4 regions of the Cytobacillus sp. FSL W7-1323 genome follow, and region 2 is predicted to be linked to each of the others. Evidence: a T-box and tRNA genes for the amino acid it is inferred to sense, from the RefSeq annotation. Region 2 holds a T-box; the other regions hold tRNA genes.
What was found. The T-box of region 2 lies ahead of alaS (alanine--tRNA ligase). A T-box ahead of a tRNA ligase gene usually reads a tRNA of that ligase, here a tRNA-Ala.
Positions count from the first base shown of each region.

Region 1: it has a tRNA-Ala gene. The T-box ahead of alaS (alanine--tRNA ligase) is inferred to sense a tRNA for this amino acid. The anticodon was not compared.
Region 3: it has a tRNA-Ala gene. The T-box ahead of alaS (alanine--tRNA ligase) is inferred to sense a tRNA for this amino acid. The anticodon was not compared.
Region 4: it has a tRNA-Ala gene. The T-box ahead of alaS (alanine--tRNA ligase) is inferred to sense a tRNA for this amino acid. The anticodon was not compared.

Region 1 covers NZ_CP151998.1:3,602,946-3,607,122, reverse strand. The annotation lists rRNA gene MKX67_RS18195 (23S ribosomal RNA) at 1-206, shown strand, start outside; rRNA gene rrf (5S ribosomal RNA) at 518-635, shown strand; tRNA gene MKX67_RS18185 (tRNA-Val) at 645-720, shown strand; tRNA gene MKX67_RS18180 (tRNA-Thr) at 737-812, shown strand; tRNA gene MKX67_RS18175 (tRNA-Lys) at 827-902, shown strand; tRNA gene MKX67_RS18170 (tRNA-Leu) at 920-1,004, shown strand; tRNA gene MKX67_RS18165 (tRNA-Gly) at 1,024-1,098, shown strand; tRNA gene MKX67_RS18160 (tRNA-Leu) at 1,105-1,193, shown strand; tRNA gene MKX67_RS18155 (tRNA-Arg) at 1,210-1,283, shown strand; tRNA gene MKX67_RS18150 (tRNA-Pro) at 1,292-1,368, shown strand; tRNA gene MKX67_RS18145 (tRNA-Ala) at 1,392-1,467, shown strand; tRNA gene MKX67_RS18140 (tRNA-Met) at 1,493-1,569, shown strand; tRNA gene MKX67_RS18135 (tRNA-Ile) at 1,583-1,659, shown strand; tRNA gene MKX67_RS18130 (tRNA-Ser) at 1,666-1,758, shown strand; tRNA gene MKX67_RS18125 (tRNA-Met) at 1,772-1,845, shown strand; tRNA gene MKX67_RS18120 (tRNA-Asp) at 1,849-1,925, shown strand; tRNA gene MKX67_RS18115 (tRNA-Phe) at 1,945-2,017, shown strand; tRNA gene MKX67_RS18110 (tRNA-His) at 2,027-2,102, shown strand; tRNA gene MKX67_RS18105 (tRNA-Gly) at 2,105-2,175, shown strand; tRNA gene MKX67_RS18100 (tRNA-Ile) at 2,183-2,259, shown strand; tRNA gene MKX67_RS18095 (tRNA-Asn) at 2,270-2,344, shown strand; tRNA gene MKX67_RS18090 (tRNA-Ser) at 2,348-2,438, shown strand; tRNA gene MKX67_RS18085 (tRNA-Glu) at 2,442-2,513, shown strand; gene glgB (1,4-alpha-glucan branching enzyme) at 2,693-4,177, shown strand, end outside.
Region 2 covers NZ_CP151998.1:3,201,738-3,205,914, forward strand. The annotation lists gene alaS (alanine--tRNA ligase) at 28-2,661, opposite strand; T-box leader at 2,716-2,922, opposite strand; gene MKX67_RS16220 (AI-2E family transporter) at 3,012-4,088, opposite strand.
Region 3 covers NZ_CP151998.1:95,743-99,919, reverse strand. The annotation lists tRNA gene MKX67_RS00525 (tRNA-Ala) at 99-174, opposite strand; tRNA gene MKX67_RS00520 (tRNA-Ile) at 190-266, opposite strand; rRNA gene MKX67_RS00515 (16S ribosomal RNA) at 366-1,914, opposite strand; tRNA gene MKX67_RS00510 (tRNA-Ala) at 2,098-2,173, opposite strand; tRNA gene MKX67_RS00505 (tRNA-Pro) at 2,191-2,267, opposite strand; tRNA gene MKX67_RS00500 (tRNA-Arg) at 2,272-2,348, opposite strand; tRNA gene MKX67_RS00495 (tRNA-Leu) at 2,358-2,446, opposite strand; tRNA gene MKX67_RS00490 (tRNA-Gly) at 2,453-2,527, opposite strand; tRNA gene MKX67_RS00485 (tRNA-Leu) at 2,546-2,630, opposite strand; tRNA gene MKX67_RS00480 (tRNA-Lys) at 2,640-2,715, opposite strand; tRNA gene MKX67_RS00475 (tRNA-Thr) at 2,723-2,798, opposite strand; tRNA gene MKX67_RS00470 (tRNA-Val) at 2,816-2,891, opposite strand; rRNA gene rrf (5S ribosomal RNA) at 2,901-3,017, opposite strand; rRNA gene MKX67_RS00460 (23S ribosomal RNA) at 3,093-4,177, opposite strand, start outside.
Region 4 covers NZ_CP151998.1:3,831,811-3,835,987, forward strand. The annotation lists gene MKX67_RS19450 (FixH family protein) at 1-687, opposite strand, end outside; tRNA gene MKX67_RS19455 (tRNA-Arg) at 991-1,064, opposite strand; tRNA gene MKX67_RS19460 (tRNA-Asn) at 1,080-1,154, opposite strand; tRNA gene MKX67_RS19465 (tRNA-Ile) at 1,165-1,241, opposite strand; tRNA gene MKX67_RS19470 (tRNA-Gly) at 1,249-1,319, opposite strand; tRNA gene MKX67_RS19475 (tRNA-Leu) at 1,337-1,418, opposite strand; tRNA gene MKX67_RS19480 (tRNA-Cys) at 1,423-1,493, opposite strand; tRNA gene MKX67_RS19485 (tRNA-Gln) at 1,498-1,569, opposite strand; tRNA gene MKX67_RS19490 (tRNA-His) at 1,586-1,661, opposite strand; tRNA gene MKX67_RS19495 (tRNA-Trp) at 1,668-1,741, opposite strand; tRNA gene MKX67_RS19500 (tRNA-Tyr) at 1,745-1,828, opposite strand; tRNA gene MKX67_RS19505 (tRNA-Phe) at 1,842-1,917, opposite strand; tRNA gene MKX67_RS19510 (tRNA-Asp) at 1,937-2,013, opposite strand; tRNA gene MKX67_RS19515 (tRNA-Met) at 2,017-2,090, opposite strand; tRNA gene MKX67_RS19520 (tRNA-Ser) at 2,105-2,197, opposite strand; tRNA gene MKX67_RS19525 (tRNA-Met) at 2,214-2,287, opposite strand; tRNA gene MKX67_RS19530 (tRNA-Ala) at 2,314-2,389, opposite strand; tRNA gene MKX67_RS19535 (tRNA-Pro) at 2,403-2,479, opposite strand; tRNA gene MKX67_RS19540 (tRNA-Arg) at 2,488-2,561, opposite strand; tRNA gene MKX67_RS19545 (tRNA-Gly) at 2,565-2,639, opposite strand; tRNA gene MKX67_RS19550 (tRNA-Leu) at 2,663-2,744, opposite strand; tRNA gene MKX67_RS19555 (tRNA-Lys) at 2,754-2,829, opposite strand; tRNA gene MKX67_RS19560 (tRNA-Thr) at 2,844-2,919, opposite strand; tRNA gene MKX67_RS19565 (tRNA-Val) at 2,935-3,010, opposite strand; tRNA gene MKX67_RS19570 (tRNA-Glu) at 3,015-3,089, opposite strand; rRNA gene rrf (5S ribosomal RNA) at 3,120-3,236, opposite strand; rRNA gene MKX67_RS19580 (23S ribosomal RNA) at 3,470-4,177, opposite strand, start outside.

The DNA of each region.
Region 1 (4,177 bases), 400 kb from region 2:
GTTGTCTTGCCAAAGGCATCGCTGGGTAGCTATGTGCGGAAGGGATAAGTGCTGAAAGCATCTAAGCATGAAGCCCCCCTCGAGATGAGATTTCCCATAGCGCAAGCTAGTAAGATCCCTGAAAGATGATCAGGTTGATAGGTTAGAGGTGGAAGTGTGGCGACACATGTAGCTGACTAATACTAATCGATCGAGGACTTAACCAAAAACGAAAAGCGAAAGCGCCTTGCACAGGTGCGACAAGCATAAGACAGATTTGACAGGAGGTTGTTCTTTAACCTCATGACAAATTTGACTTATGACCTCGAGCACCTAGGCGCTGTAGCTGGACAATACGAAATGCGGGCGGCTCCAAGCCGCCGCAGCTAGACAGCACTACGTAAGTAGTCGCATCAGCAACGCATAGGCGATTACTCATAAATATCTTCTTCAACATTACCTAGTTTTTAGAGAATGATTTAAAATTTCTCTTGAAAATTTTATTAAAGACGTTATAATAATATATGTCTTTAAAAAGTCCGGTGGCGATAGCGAGAAGGTCACACCCGTTCCCATACCGAACACGGAAGTTAAGCTTCTAAAGCGCCGATGGTAGTTAGGGGCTGTCCCCTTGTGAGAGTAGGACGTTGCCGGGCATACATATTGGAGGATTAGCTCAGCTGGGAGAGCATCTGCCTTACAAGCAGAGGGTCGGCGGTTCGATCCCGTCATCCTCCACCATTTTTTGTGTGTATTTGCCGGCCTAGCTCAATTGGTAGAGCAACTGACTTGTAATCAGTAGGTTGGGGGTTCAAGTCCTCTGGCCGGCACCACTCGTGCTTTGTACGAGCCATTAGCTCAGTTGGTAGAGCATCTGACTTTTAATCAGAGGGTCGAAGGTTCGAGTCCTTCATGGCTCACCATTTGATCATTTTAATATGCGGGTGTGGCGGAATTGGCAGACGCACCAGACTTAGGATCTGGCGCCGCAAGGCGTGGGGGTTCGACTCCCTTCACCCGCACCATTTTTCATTTTAAATATTTGCGGAAGTAGTTCAGTGGTAGAACATCACCTTGCCAAGGTGAGGGTCGCGGGTTCGAATCCCGTCTTCCGCTCCAATATGTGCCGGGGTGGCGGAACTGGCAGACGCACAGGACTTAAAATCCTGCGGTAGGTGACTACCGTACCGGTTCGATTCCGGTCCTCGGCACCATTCTTTTTAAAATTAAGCGCCCGTAGCTCAATTGGATAGAGCGTTTGACTACGGATCAAAAGGTTAGGGGTTCGACTCCTCTCGGGCGCGTTTTGTATCGGGAAGTAGCTCAGCTTGGTAGAGCACTTGGTTTGGGACCAAGGGGTCGCAGGTTCGAATCCTGTCTTCCCGACCACTAGATATACATATATATTTTTAGGGGCCTTAGCTCAGCTGGGAGAGCGCCTGCTTTGCACGCAGGAGGTCAGCGGTTCGATCCCGCTAGGCTCCACCAATTAATTTTATACAATATATTCTATGGCGGTGTAGCTCAGCTGGCTAGAGCGTACGGTTCATACCCGTGAGGTCGGGGGTTCGATCCCCTCCGCCGCTACCATAGATAGAATGATGGACCTTTAGCTCAGCTGGTTAGAGCAGACGGCTCATAACCGTCCGGTCGTAGGTTCGAGTCCTACAAGGTCCACCATTATTCGGAGGAATACCCAAGTCTGGCTGAAGGGATCGGTCTTGAAAACCGACAGGGGTGTTAAAGCCCGCGGGGGTTCGAATCCCTCTTCCTCCGCCATTCATATTATTATCGCGGGGTGGAGCAGTCCGGTAGCTCGTCGGGCTCATAACCCGAAGGTCGCAGGTTCAAATCCTGCCCCCGCAATCTGGTCCGGTAGTTCAGTTGGTTAGAATGCCTGCCTGTCACGCAGGAGGTCGCGGGTTCGAGTCCCGTCCGGACCGCCATTTACATATTTATTATTTTGGCTCAGTAGCTCAGTCGGTAGAGCAAAGGACTGAAAATCCTTGTGTCGGCGGTTCGATTCCGTCCTGAGCCATCTTTTATGGCGGTTGTGGCGAAGTGGTTAACGCATCGGATTGTGGTTCCGACATTCGTGGGTTCGATTCCCATCAGCCGCCCCATTGCGGGTGTAGTTTAGTGGTAAAACCTCAGCCTTCCAAGCTGATGATGAGGGTTCGATTCCCTTCACCCGCTTAAATAGGGGCCTATAGCTCAGCTGGTTAGAGCGCACGCCTGATAAGCGTGAGGTCGATGGTTCGAGTCCATTTAGGCCCACCATTTATATTATTCCGCAGTAGCTCAGTGGTAGAGCATTCGGCTGTTAACCGAACGGTCGTAGGTTCGAATCCTACCTGCGGAGCCATATGGAGAAGTACTCAAGTGGCTGAAGAGGCGCCCCTGCTAAGGGTGTAGGTCGGGCAACCGGCGCGAGGGTTCAAATCCCTCCTTCTCCGCCAGTTGGCCCCTTGGTCAAGCGGTTAAGACACCGCCCTTTCACGGCGGTAACACGGGTTCGAATCCCGTAGGGGTCATAAAAAAGAAGCTGTCAACATAAGTTGACAGCTTCTTTTTTATGTGGCTAACACTTTTTGGATGTTATATTATCTGTCATTAGATGTCAAAATAATTTGAAAAATAACAAGGGATTTTTATACTTAAGACGAATTATTTAAGAAAGAGTAATGTAATACAAGGAGTGGAATGAATTAAGATGAATACAACTGCATACCCCACTGAATTCGAAATGCACTTGTTTCATGAAGGAAGCTTATTTAAGGCATACGAACTGTTTGGATCACACCGTCATAAAGAAGGAGATAATTGGGTTACTTCCTTTACTATCTATGCTCCACATGCCACCTCAATATCATTAGTTGGTTCTTTTAATCATTGGAATGGCGAAGGTTTTTCATTAGATAAAGTAAATAAAGAGGGGATATGGAGAATTCAGCTAGATGGAGATTTAACAGGAGAAATTTATAAATATGCAATTAAGAACAAGGATGAACAAACTTTTTTAAAGGCTGATCCTTTTGCTTTTTGTTCAGAATTACGGCCTAGTACTGCTTCGATTGTTTATTCCTTAGAAGGTTACAAATGGAAGGACCAAGGCTGGCAAAAGGAAAAACAACAAAGGAAAGCATTTTCAGAACCTATGATGATATATGAGATGCACTTAGGTACATGGAAAAAGAGGAATGGCCTTTTATTGACATACAGTGAACTAGCAGAAGAAATCATTCCTTACGTAAAGGAGCATGGTTTTACACATATTGAATTGATGCCTATAATTGAACACCCTTATGATCGTTCATGGGGGTATCAAGGAACAGGCTATTATTCGGCTACTAGTAGATATGGTGAACCAAAAGATTTAATGTTTTTTATTGATCAATGTCATCAAAATAATATTGGTGTTATTTTAGATTGGGTACCAGGACATTTCTGTAAAGATCAACATGGGCTATATTGTTTAGATGGTGAATATGTTTATGAATACGAAACAGAAGCTGATAGGGAAAATTTTGTTTGGGGTACAGCTAATTTTAATTTAAGTAAAACAGAGGTTCATAGTTTCCTCATATCCAATGCTATTTTTTGGATGGAAAAATACCATGTCGATGGATTTAGAATTGATGCAGTATCAAATATCATTTTTTGGCCTAATAACGAGAATAGGGAAAATCCATTTGGTATTCAATTTTTACAGAAATTAAATAAGGCTGTTTTTGCTTATGATCCTTCTATCTTGATGATGGCAGAGGATTCTACAGATTGGCCCCAAGTAACGGCTCCTGTTCACTATGGCGGATTAGGTTTCAGTTATAAATGGAATATGGGGTGGATGAATGATGTATTATCTTATATGGAGAAAGCCCCACATGAACGGCAATACCACCATAATAAAATGACTTTTTCATTAATGTATGCATACTCCGAAAATTTTCTCTTACCGTTATCACATGATGAGGTTGTCCATGGGAAGAAATCCCTGCTAGACAAGATGCCAGGAGATTATTGGCAAAAATTTGCCCAATATCGTTTGCTCTTAGGTTTTATGATGACACATCCAGGTAAAAAGCTGTTATTTATGGGGTTTGAGCTAGGACAATTTGCCGAGTGGAAAGATGAAGCTGAGTTGGATTGGCACTTACTTCAGTATGAAATGCATGCAAAAACGAATCATTATGTGAAG
Region 2 (4,177 bases):
TACATTTTACACTAAACTATTCGGGAATCAAACGGATTTTACCCATTCCTCTACAAATTGTAACGCTCCCTCTAATTTTGCTGGGTCTTTTCCACCAGCTTGCGCCATATCTGGACGTCCACCGCCACCGCCTCCACAGCGAGTAGCCACTTCCTTAATTAATTTACCCGCATGATAGCCACTTTTAATCAAATCATCTGTCACACCGGCAATTAAATTCACTTTTCCTTCATTCGCACTACCTAGTACAACCACTGCTGAAGCAAGCTTTTGTTTTAATTCATCTGCCATATTACGCAAGTGGTTCATGTCTGTCGCCTGAACTTTTGCAGCTAATACTTTTACACCGTTCACTTCTTTCACTTGGTCAATCAAGCTTCCAGCTTCAATATTACCCAATTTAGTTGCTAATGATTCATTTTCTCTTTGTAATTGCTTGATCTCTGCATGTAAGCTGTCAATTTTTACTGGTACATCTTTTATATTTGATTTTAATTTAGCTCCAGCCTCTTTTAATACAGAGATTTGCTCTGTCATCATCTTATAAGCACCTTCACCTGTGACTGCTTCTATTCTTCTTGTGCCTGCACCAATCCCGCTTTCAGATTGGATTTTGAACAAACCAATGACTGCAGTATTTGCCACATGACAGCCACCACAAAGTTCTAATGAATAATCACCGATTTGAACAACTCGTACAATTTTCCCATACTTTTCTCCAAATAAAGCCATTGCTCCCATTGCTTTTGCTTCTTCAATATCTTTCAGGTCAATTTGCACATTTAAGCTATTCCAAATTTTCTCGTTAACAATGGCTTCGATTTTCTCTAACTCATCTCCTGTTACTTGTCCAAAGTGAGAAAAGTCAAATCTTAGTCGATCTGGTTCAACGAGAGAACCTGCTTGATTTACATGCGTACCTAATACATCTTTCAATGCTTGATGAAGAAGATGTGTCGCAGTATGATTTTTTACGATTTTATTACGATTAAAATAATCTACAGATGCTTTAACCGATGAATGAGCTTTTAATTCTCCTTCTGTGACAACTGCACGATGGAGGTTTTGTCCATTTGGAGCTTTTTGCACATCTTTTATTTCAACCCTCACGCCACTTGCTGTTAGAGTTCCCTTATCAGCGATTTGCCCACCACTTTCAGCATAGAAAGGAGTAGCTGTCAATATTAATTGAACCTCTTCGCCTTGACCAGCTTGGTCTACTAGCTCGCCACCACTTACAATTGCAGCTACTTCAGTATCAATCGTCAATTGTTCATACCCAACAAACCTACTGTCTACCGTAATTTCACCTAGGACACTATCCTGGACTTGCATACTATCTATATCTTGACGAGCAGCTCGAGCGCGATCACGCTGATTTTCCATCTCTTTTTCAAAGCCATCATGGTCGATGCTCATCCCTTCTTCTTCTGCGTACTCCTCTGTTAATTCAACGGGGAAACCATACGTATCATAAAGACGGAAAACATCTTTTCCATCGATTACAGTATGTCCATTAGCTTTTTCTTTTTTCATTACTTCTGAAAGAATAGCTAAACCCTCGTGTAACGTTTCATGGAAGCGTTCTTCTTCGTTTTTAATGACTTTTTGAATAAAAGCCGTTTTTTCTTTTACTTGTGGATAATAATCAACCATTATTTCTGCAACCACTGGTACTAACTCAAACATGAACGGACGATGAATATTGATTTGTTTCGCATAACGAACCGCGCGACGTAATAATCGTCTAAGAACATATCCTCTACCTTCATTTGATGGAAGAGCACCATCACCAATTGCAAATGCTACTGTACGAATGTGGTCAGCAATCACTTTAAATGCGACATCTTGTTCCGCAGTTTTTCCATATTTCTCAGCAGAAATATCTTCTGTTCCTTTAATGATTGGCATAAATAGATCTGTGTCAAAATTCGTCTTTACATTTTGCACAACTGAAGCCATACGCTCTAAGCCCATGCCCGTATCAATATTTTTCTTTGGTAGTGGAGTATATGTTCCATCTGGATTATGGTTAAACTCAGAAAATACAAGGTTCCATACTTCCAAGTAACGTTCGTTCTCTCCCCCAGGATAGAGCTCAGGATCATTTAAATCGTTACCATACTCTTCTCCCCTATCATAGAAAATTTCTGTGTTCGGTCCACTTGGTCCTTCACCAATATCCCAGAAATTCCCTTCCAAACGAATAATTCGTTCTTCTGGTACACCTACTTTTTCTCTCCATAATTTGTACGCTTCATCGTCCTCAGGGTGGATTGTCACAGATAATTTGTCTTCTTCAAAACCAATCCATTTTGGACTCGTCAAGAATTCCCAAGCATATAGAATCGCTTCTTCTTTAAAGTAGTCACCGATAGAAAAATTCCCAAGCATTTCAAAGAATGTATGGTGACGTGCTGTCTTCCCAACATTTTCAATATCATTGGTACGTATTGATTTTTGTGCATTAACGATCCTTGGATTTTCGGGAATCACTCGACCATCAAAATATTTCTTCAATGTAGCTACACCACTATTAATCCATAGTAGTGACGGATCTTCATGTGGTACTAAAGAAGCACTCGGTTCCACTGCGTGACCTTTTTCTTTAAAAAAATCTAAAAACATTTGTCTAATTTCTGCACCAGTTAAATGTTTCATAAAAAAACCTCCTAAAAAATTTATGTAACCATAAAAAAAAGCCCTCATCCCCAATACAGGGACGAGAACTTAAGCTCGCGGTACCACCCTGATTGTGAAAGAAAACTCTCACCTCTCAAAGCACCTTAACGCGGTGAACGGCAGTAGTTAACTGCACTCCGGATTAGCTTTCTGTTATCCTTCATCGAGAAATTCTCTCAGCCATGGAATTTCCTCTCTTTCGAATGGACTATAACATACTTCTTCCATCAACATCTTACATTATTTAAATAGATATAGTCGAATTATAGCTAGATTTTTGCTCTTTTGTCAATATCAATGTCTAACAGTATCAACAAATTCAGCTGAAACTATACCTTATCTGCCCTATGTCGGTTCATTAATAGTTTACGTGCATGTATAAGACTAATTTTTAGGATTGCCAAAATCGGAACAGCCATAATTAAACCAATGATACCGCCAGCTTCTCCACCAGCTAGTAATGAAAGCATAATAATGAGGGGGTGCATATGTAAGCTTTTCCCTACAATTAAAGGAGATAATATATTCCCTTCCACAAATTGCAATACAACTATAATAATTAATGTGATAATCACCATTTTGACTGACAGGGTCGCTGCAATAATCACCGCTGGGACTGCACCAATAATTGGACCAAAATACGGAATAATATTGGTTATTGCAATGATAAAACCAAGCAACAATGGATACTTCATACCGAACACCCAAAATAAAGTAGCTGAAATCACCCCGATTACTAAACATACAAGGAGCTGCCCACGAATATAACCTCCGAGTGACTTATCAACATCTCTTATAAACAAAACAGCTTCTTTTCTCCATCTTCTTGGCGTTAAGTACCAGACTGCTTTTTTTACATCCGTATAATCTTTTAAAAGGTAAAAGGAGATAAATGGGATAATAGCGATGATTAAAGCATAATTAAGAATCTCAAGCAATATATTAATTGCCTTTGTTAATAATTTATCTAATGCTGCTTCAATATTGTTAATCCCATCCTCTACACGTAATTGTAATGTTTCTGGCCATTCAGATGTGCGTTCTTGAATCAAAGCAATAAAAGAGCGATATTGCTCGGCAAACTCTGGCGCATGATCAACTAAATCATTTAGTTGATGAATAAAAGCCGGAATCCCTTTATACAATCCGTAGCCAACACCACCAAAAAATAATAAATAAATTCCTAAAGCTGCTAATCCTCTGTGCATACCCGTTTGATGTAACTTTTCAACCATAGGGTGTAAGAGATAAGTAAAAAATGCCCCAAGTAAAAACGGAATCAGCACAACAAGCAGTAATTTTAAAAGAGGGAGCCATAATTCTTTTAATTGAAAAAAGATATAAAGTAAAATGAGAACAAGCAAAACAAAGCCTAAACGGTACAACCATTTCATACGAACGTCCATGCACTACGCCTCCCTTTACTATCTTGAGAAGAGAGCATATGAATTATACATACAAGTTAAACAAGGGACGGAATGGATTCATTTATTAA
Region 3 (4,177 bases), 1.5 Mb from region 2:
AAATCAATCTATAATATATAGAGAGAAAAAATAACTAAGGTGGCGATTACTCGGTAATCTTCTTCATTACATTATCTAGTTTTCAAAGAACGATTTGTTGGTGGAGCCTAGCGGGATCGAACCGCTGACCTCCTGCGTGCAAAGCAGGCGCTCTCCCAGCTGAGCTAAGGCCCCGTATTAAAGTTAAAATGGTGGGCCTAAATGGACTCGAACCATCGACCTCACGCTTATCAGGCGTGCGCTCTAACCAGCTGAGCTATAGGCCCACATAACTTCACGGTAAAGTATTTAATCATATCAAAGAGATTGCACTCTCAAAACTGAACGAACAGTCTAACATCAAGTCAATTCCGTATATTCCTTAGAAAGGAGGTGATCCAGCCGCACCTTCCGATACGGCTACCTTGTTACGACTTCACCCCAATCATCTGTCCCACCTTAGGCGGCTGGCTCCAAAAGGTTACCCCACCGACTTCGGGTGTTACAAACTCTCGTGGTGTGACGGGCGGTGTGTACAAGGCCCGGGAACGTATTCACCGCGGCATGCTGATCCGCGATTACTAGCGATTCCGGCTTCATGTAGGCGAGTTGCAGCCTACAATCCGAACTGAGAATGGTTTTATGGGATTGGCTAAACCTCGCGGTCTTGCAGCCCTTTGTACCATCCATTGTAGCACGTGTGTAGCCCAGGTCATAAGGGGCATGATGATTTGACGTCATCCCCACCTTCCTCCGGTTTGTCACCGGCAGTCACCTTAGAGTGCCCAACTGAATGCTGGCAACTAAGATCAAGGGTTGCGCTCGTTGCGGGACTTAACCCAACATCTCACGACACGAGCTGACGACAACCATGCACCACCTGTCACTCTGTCCCCCGAAGGGGAAAGTCCTATCTCTAGGATTGTCAGAGGATGTCAAGACCTGGTAAGGTTCTTCGCGTTGCTTCGAATTAAACCACATGCTCCACCGCTTGTGCGGGCCCCCGTCAATTCCTTTGAGTTTCAACCTTGCGGTCGTACTCCCCAGGCGGAGTGCTTAATGCGTTTGCTGCAGCACTAAAGGGCGGAAACCCTCTAACACTTAGCACTCATCGTTTACGGCGTGGACTACCAGGGTATCTAATCCTGTTTGCTCCCCACGCTTTCGCGCCTCAGCGTCAGTTACAGACCAGAAAGTCGCCTTCGCCACTGGTGTTCCTCCAAATCTCTACGCATTTCACCGCTACACTTGGAATTCCACTTTCCTCTTCTGCACTCAAGTTCCCCAGTTTCCAATGACCCTCCACGGTTGAGCCGTGGGCTTTCACATCAGACTTAAGGAACCGCCTGCGCGCGCTTTACGCCCAATAATTCCGGACAACGCTTGCCACCTACGTATTACCGCGGCTGCTGGCACGTAGTTAGCCGTGGCTTTCTGGTTAGGTACCGTCAAGGTACCGGCAGTTACTCCGATACTTGTTCTTCCCTAACAACAGAGTTTTACGATCCGAAAACCTTCATCACTCACGCGGCGTTGCTCCGTCAGACTTTCGTCCATTGCGGAAGATTCCCTACTGCTGCCTCCCGTAGGAGTCTGGGCCGTGTCTCAGTCCCAGTGTGGCCGATCACCCTCTCAGGTCGGCTACGCATCGTCGCCTTGGTGAGCCGTTACCTCACCAACTAGCTAATGCGCCGCGGGCCCATCTGTAAGTGATAGCAGAACCATCTTTCAATCTAATTATATGTATAAATAGATATTATCCGGTATTAGCCCCGGTTTCCCGGAGTTATCCCAGTCTTACAGGCAGGTTGCCCACGTGTTACTCACCCGTCCGCCGCTAATCTTTGGGAGCAAGCTCCCTCAGATTCGCTCGACTTGCATGTATTAGGCACGCCGCCAGCGTTCGTCCTGAGCCAGGATCAAACTCTCCAATAAAGTGTTTGATTAGCTCATTTGCACCTATGGTGCTTTGTTGCTGATAAATCAGCTTTTTTAGAATTACGCTTGACGTTTTACGTTCGTTCAGTTTTCAAAGAACAATCTCATTCGCTTCAGAAGCGACTTTATAATCATACAACATCTTAACTTGTTATGTCAATAACTTTTTTAAAATGTTTTTGGTGGAGCCTAGCGGGATCGAACCGCTGACCTCCTGCGTGCAAAGCAGGCGCTCTCCCAGCTGAGCTAAGGCCCCAAAAAGAGTAATAAAAATGGTCGGGAAGACAGGATTCGAACCTGCGACCCCTTGGTCCCAAACCAAGTGCTCTACCAAGCTGAGCTACTTCCCGTTTATGGCGCGCCCGAGAGGAGTCGAACCCCTAACCTTTTGATCCGTAGTCAAACGCTCTATCCAATTGAGCTACGGGCGCATCAATAAGTGGTGCCGAGGACCGGAATCGAACCGGTACGGTAGTCACCTACCGCAGGATTTTAAGTCCTGTGCGTCTGCCAGTTCCGCCACCCCGGCACTTATTGGAGCGGAAGACGGGATTCGAACCCGCGACCCTCACCTTGGCAAGGTGATGTTCTACCACTGAACTACTTCCGCAAATATTCAAAATAAAAATGGTGCGGGTGAAGGGAGTCGAACCCCCACGCCTTGCGGCGCCAGATCCTAAGTCTGGTGCGTCTGCCAATTCCGCCACACCCGCATATATAAATGGTGAGCCATGAAGGACTCGAACCTTCGACCCTCTGATTAAAAGTCAGATGCTCTACCAACTGAGCTAATGGCTCGTACAAGTGGTGCCGGCCAGAGGACTTGAACCCCCAACCTACTGATTACAAGTCAGTTGCTCTACCAATTGAGCTAGGCCGGCAAATAAACACAAAAAAATGGTGGAGGATGACGGGATCGAACCGCCGACCCTCTGCTTGTAAGGCAGATGCTCTCCCAGCTGAGCTAATCCTCCAATATGTATGCCCGGCAACGTCCTACTCTCACAAGGGGACAGCCCCTAACTACCATCGGCGCTGAGAAGCTTAACTTCCGTGTTCGGTATGGGAACGGGTGTGACCTTCTCGCTATCGCCACCGGACTATGAAATTGTAAGGGAATCGTTCCCTCAAAACTAGGTAATGTTGAAGAAGATATTTATTGAGTAATCGCCTGTTTGGTTAAGTCCTCGATCGATTAGTATTAGTCAGCTACATGTGTCGCCACACTTACACCTCTAACCTATCAACCTGATCATCTTTCAGGGATCTTACTAGCTTGCGCTATGGGAAATCTCATCTCGAGGGGGGCTTCATGCTTAGATGCTTTCAGCACTTATCCCTTCCGCACATAGCTACCCAGCGATGCCTTTGGCAAGACAACTGGTACACCAGCGGTGCGTCCATCCCGGTCCTCTCGTACTAAGGACAGCTCCTCTCAAATTTCCTGCGCCCACGACGGATAGGGACCGAACTGTCTCACGACGTTCTGAACCCAGCTCGCGTACCGCTTTAATGGGCGAACAGCCCAACCCTTGGGACCGACTACAGCCCCAGGATGCGATGAGCCGACATCGAGGTGCCAAACCTCCCCGTCGATGTGGACTCTTGGGGGAGATAAGCCTGTTATCCCCGGGGTAGCTTTTATCCGTTGAGCGATGGCCCTTCCATGCGGAACCACCGGATCACTAAGCCCGACTTTCGTCCCTGCTCGACTTGTAGGTCTCGCAGTCAAGCTCCCTTGTGCCTTTACACTCTACGAATGATTTCCAACCATTCTGAGGGAACCTTTGGGCGCCTCCGTTACTCTTTAGGAGGCGACCGCCCCAGTCAAACTGCCCACCTGACACTGTCTCCCATCCCGATAAGGGATGTGGGTTAGAATTTCAATACAGCCAGGGTAGTATCCCACCGACGCCTCCACCGAAGCTAGCGCTCCGGCTTCTAAGGCTCCTACCTATCCTGTACAAGCTGTACCAAAATTCAATATCAGGCTACAGTAAAGCTCCACGGGGTCTTTCCGTCCTGTCGCGGGTAACCTGCATCTTCACAGGTACTATAATTTCACCGAGTCTCTCGTTGAGACAGTGCCCAGATCGTTACGCCTTTCGTGCGGGTCGGAACTTACCCGACAAGGAATTTCGCTACCTTAGGACCGTTATAGTTACGGCCGCCGTTTACTGGGGCTTCGATTCAAAGCTTCGCGTGAGCTAACCTCTCCTCTTAACCTTCCAGCACCGGGCAGGCGTCAGCCCCTATACTT
Region 4 (4,177 bases), 630 kb from region 2:
CTTGTATGTTCCATTATCAGTAAATGCATGTGCTGCTGTATACATCCCACTAGTTTCCTCTACTGCATCTACCCATGCCACCTGATGATCATCAATTGACTGAACGATTTCTAACCTCACATTTGCCTCTTCAAGTCCTTGTTCTTCTTTAGTAATATGAATATCAAATGGAGTTTCCTCATTCGTCTTAATATCAGCAGTAGGACTTATATGTATCGCTACATTTCCATCATGCTCATGTGCGCTGTGGCCTTGATTTTCTTCTTCGTTATCTATTTCAGCACTGCCTACCGCCACTTTAACTTTAGGCATAGTGTGCATACTTCTTGCGGTGACATGTGACTGAATATGATAGATAGCATCTTTTTCAAATGTATAGGATGCAACGTACTTGCCATCATTCTCGTGTTCTGCTTCTATTAATTCACCATTATCCTTTTTCCCATCTTCCCACAATTCAAATTTTACTTCATCTGCATCTTCCACAGACTCGTCTCCCTGAGTAACAGTAACTTCCAAGCGTACTTCTTCGTTCCTTTTAATCTGACTTGGTATCGAGATACTGGCATCGATTGCAGCAGGAACTGATCCTTCCCCACCACTAGAGTTTGCATCATTCTCTGCATTTCCACAAGCAGCAAGAAAAATAATCATAATTACAGAAAAGGTTGATATCCACTTCTTCATAAAAAGCCCCTCTTTCTTAAACATCTAATCTTTCTCATCTATATTACTAATAATATGTGTTAGAAAAGTGAAATAATTTGTTAATGAGAGAAATATGTAAAATAAAGAAAATATAGGTATAAAAAAAGATTTATTTGGAGAAACTTCTATTACAAGTGTAAATCCCCCTTTTTAGCTTCCATTCATGGAAGCTTTTTTTTTGTACTTATCTACAAAGCTTTCAACTAGATGCCTAGAAGCTTAATTTAAAATTAATCATACAAAAAAAGCTCATAAACCTTATAGAAGATTTAAGAGCTTTGACGCGCCTTAGAGGATTCGAACCTCTGACCCACAGCTTAGAAGGCTGTTGCTCTATCCAGCTGAGCTAAAGGCGCAAACTAAAATATGTATGGCTCCGCAGGTAGGATTCGAACCTACGACCGTTCGGTTAACAGCCGAATGCTCTACCACTGAGCTACTGCGGAATAATATAAATGGTGGGCCTAAATGGACTCGAACCATCGACCTCACGCTTATCAGGCGTGCGCTCTAACCAGCTGAGCTATAGGCCCCTATTTAAGCGGGTGAAGGGAATCGAACCCTCATCATCAGCTTGGAAGGCTGAGGTTTTACCACTAAACTACACCCGCATTTAAGAACTTTAACATACCGGTGGTCGGGGTCGAACCGACACTCCCGAAGGAACACGATTTTGAGTCGTGCGCGTCTGCCAATTCCGCCACACCGGCATAAAGGCAACACCCGGATTTGAACCGGGGATAAAGGTTTTGCAGACCTCTGCCTTACCACTTGGCTATGCTGCCATAACTGGGCTAGTAGGGTTCGAACCTACGAATGACGGAATCAAAATCCGTTGCCTTACCACTTGGCTATAGCCCAATAAAATGTTTGAAAATGGGGCGGCTGATGGGAATCGAACCCACGAATGTCGGAACCACAATCCGATGCGTTAACCACTTCGCCACAACCGCCATAATTGGCAGGGGTAGTAGGAATCGAACCCACATCAAAGGTTTTGGAGACCTTCGTTTTACCATTAAACTATACCCCTAGATGGTGGAGGGGGGCAGATTCGAACTGCCGAACCCGAAGGAGCGGATTTACAGTCCGCCGCGTTTAGCCACTTCGCTACCCCTCCAAAAAAGACTAAATGGTGGCTCAGGACGGAATCGAACCGCCGACACAAGGATTTTCAGTCCTTTGCTCTACCGACTGAGCTACTGAGCCAAAATAATAAATATGTAAATGGCGGTCCGGACGGGACTCGAACCCGCGACCTCCTGCGTGACAGGCAGGCATTCTAACCAACTGAACTACCGGACCAGATTGCGGGGGCAGGATTTGAACCTGCGACCTTCGGGTTATGAGCCCGACGAGCTACCGGACTGCTCCACCCCGCGATAATAAATATTAATGGCGGAGGAAGAGGGATTCGAACCCCCGCGGGCTTTAACACCCCTGTCGGTTTTCAAGACCGATCCCTTCAGCCAGACTTGGGTATTCCTCCATTAATAAAAAAGCAATAGCGGCGGAGGGGATCGAACCCCCGACCTCACGGGTATGAACCGTACGCTCTAGCCAGCTGAGCTACACCGCCATAAAATATATTGTTAAAAATTAAATTGGTGGAGCCTAGCGGGATCGAACCGCTGACCTCCTGCGTGCAAAGCAGGCGCTCTCCCAGCTGAGCTAAGGCCCCTAAAAAGTATTCGTGGTCGGGAAGACAGGATTCGAACCTGCGACCCCTTGGTCCCAAACCAAGTGCTCTACCAAGCTGAGCTACTTCCCGAAATAAAACGCGCCCGAGAGGAGTCGAACCCCTAACCTTTTGATCCGTAGTCAAACGCTCTATCCAATTGAGCTACGGGCGCATATGGAGCGGAAGACGGGATTCGAACCCGCGACCCTCACCTTGGCAAGGTGATGTTCTACCACTGAACTACTTCCGCAAATATCCATTATAAAATACTAATGCGGGTGAAGGGAGTCGAACCCCCACGCCTTGCGGCGCCAGATCCTAAGTCTGGTGCGTCTGCCAATTCCGCCACACCCGCAAATATAAATGGTGAGCCATGAAGGACTCGAACCTTCGACCCTCTGATTAAAAGTCAGATGCTCTACCAACTGAGCTAATGGCTCGTACAAAGGACGAGTGGTGCCGGCCAGAGGACTTGAACCCCCAACCTACTGATTACAAGTCAGTTGCTCTACCAATTGAGCTAGGCCGGCAAATAAACACAAAAATGGTGGAGGATGACGGGATCGAACCGCCGACCCTCTGCTTGTAAGGCAGATGCTCTCCCAGCTGAGCTAATCCTCCAAAATGGTGACCCCTACGGGATTCGAACCCGTGTTACCGCCGTGAAAGGGCGGTGTCTTAACCGCTTGACCAAGGGGCCAAAAAATAACCCCAAAAATTGGGGTAGTTTGCCCGGCAGCGTCCTACTCTCACAAGGGGACAGCCCCTAACTACCATCGGCGCTGAGAAGCTTAACTTCCGTGTTCGGTATGGGAACGGGTGTGACCTTCTCGCTATCGCCACCGGACTATGAAATTGTAAGGGAATCGTTCCCTCAAAACTAGGTAATGTTGAAGAAGATATTTATTGAGTAATCGCCTGAATGCGTGCTGTAGGATACTACTTACGTAGTTCTGTCCAGCTGCGGCGCCTAGGTGCTCGAGGTCATAAGTCAAATTTGTCATGAGGTTAAAGAACAACCTCCTGTCAAATCTGTCTTATGCTTGTCGCACCTGTGCAAGGCGCTTTCGCTTTTCGTTTTTGGTTAAGTCCTCGATCGATTAGTATTAGTCAGCTACATGTGTCGCCACACTTCCACCTCTAACCTATCAACCTGATCATCTTTCAGGGATCTTACTAGCTTGCGCTATGGGAAATCTCATCTCGAGGGGGGCTTCATGCTTAGATGCTTTCAGCACTTATCCCTTCCGCACATAGCTACCCAGCGATGCCTTTGGCAAGACAACTGGTACACCAGCGGTGCGTCCATCCCGGTCCTCTCGTACTAAGGACAGCTCCTCTCAAATTTCCTGCGCCCACGACGGATAGGGACCGAACTGTCTCACGACGTTCTGAACCCAGCTCGCGTACCGCTTTAATGGGCGAACAGCCCAACCCTTGGGACCGACTACAGCCCCAGGATGCGATGAGCCGACATCGAGGTGCCAAACCTCCCCGTCGATGTGGACTCTTGGGGGAGATAAGCCTGTTATCCCCGGGGTAGCTTTTATCCGTTGAGCGATGGCCCTTCCATGCGGAACCACCGGATCACTAAGCCCGACTTTCGTCCCTGCTCGACTTGTAGGTCTCGCAGTCAAGCTCCCTTGTGCCTTTACACTCTACGAATGATTTCCAACCATTCTGAGGGAACCTTTGGGCGCCTCCGTTACTCTTTAGGAGGCGACCGCCCCAGTCAAACTGCCCACCTGACACTGTCTCCCATCCCGATAAGGGATGTGGGTTAGAATT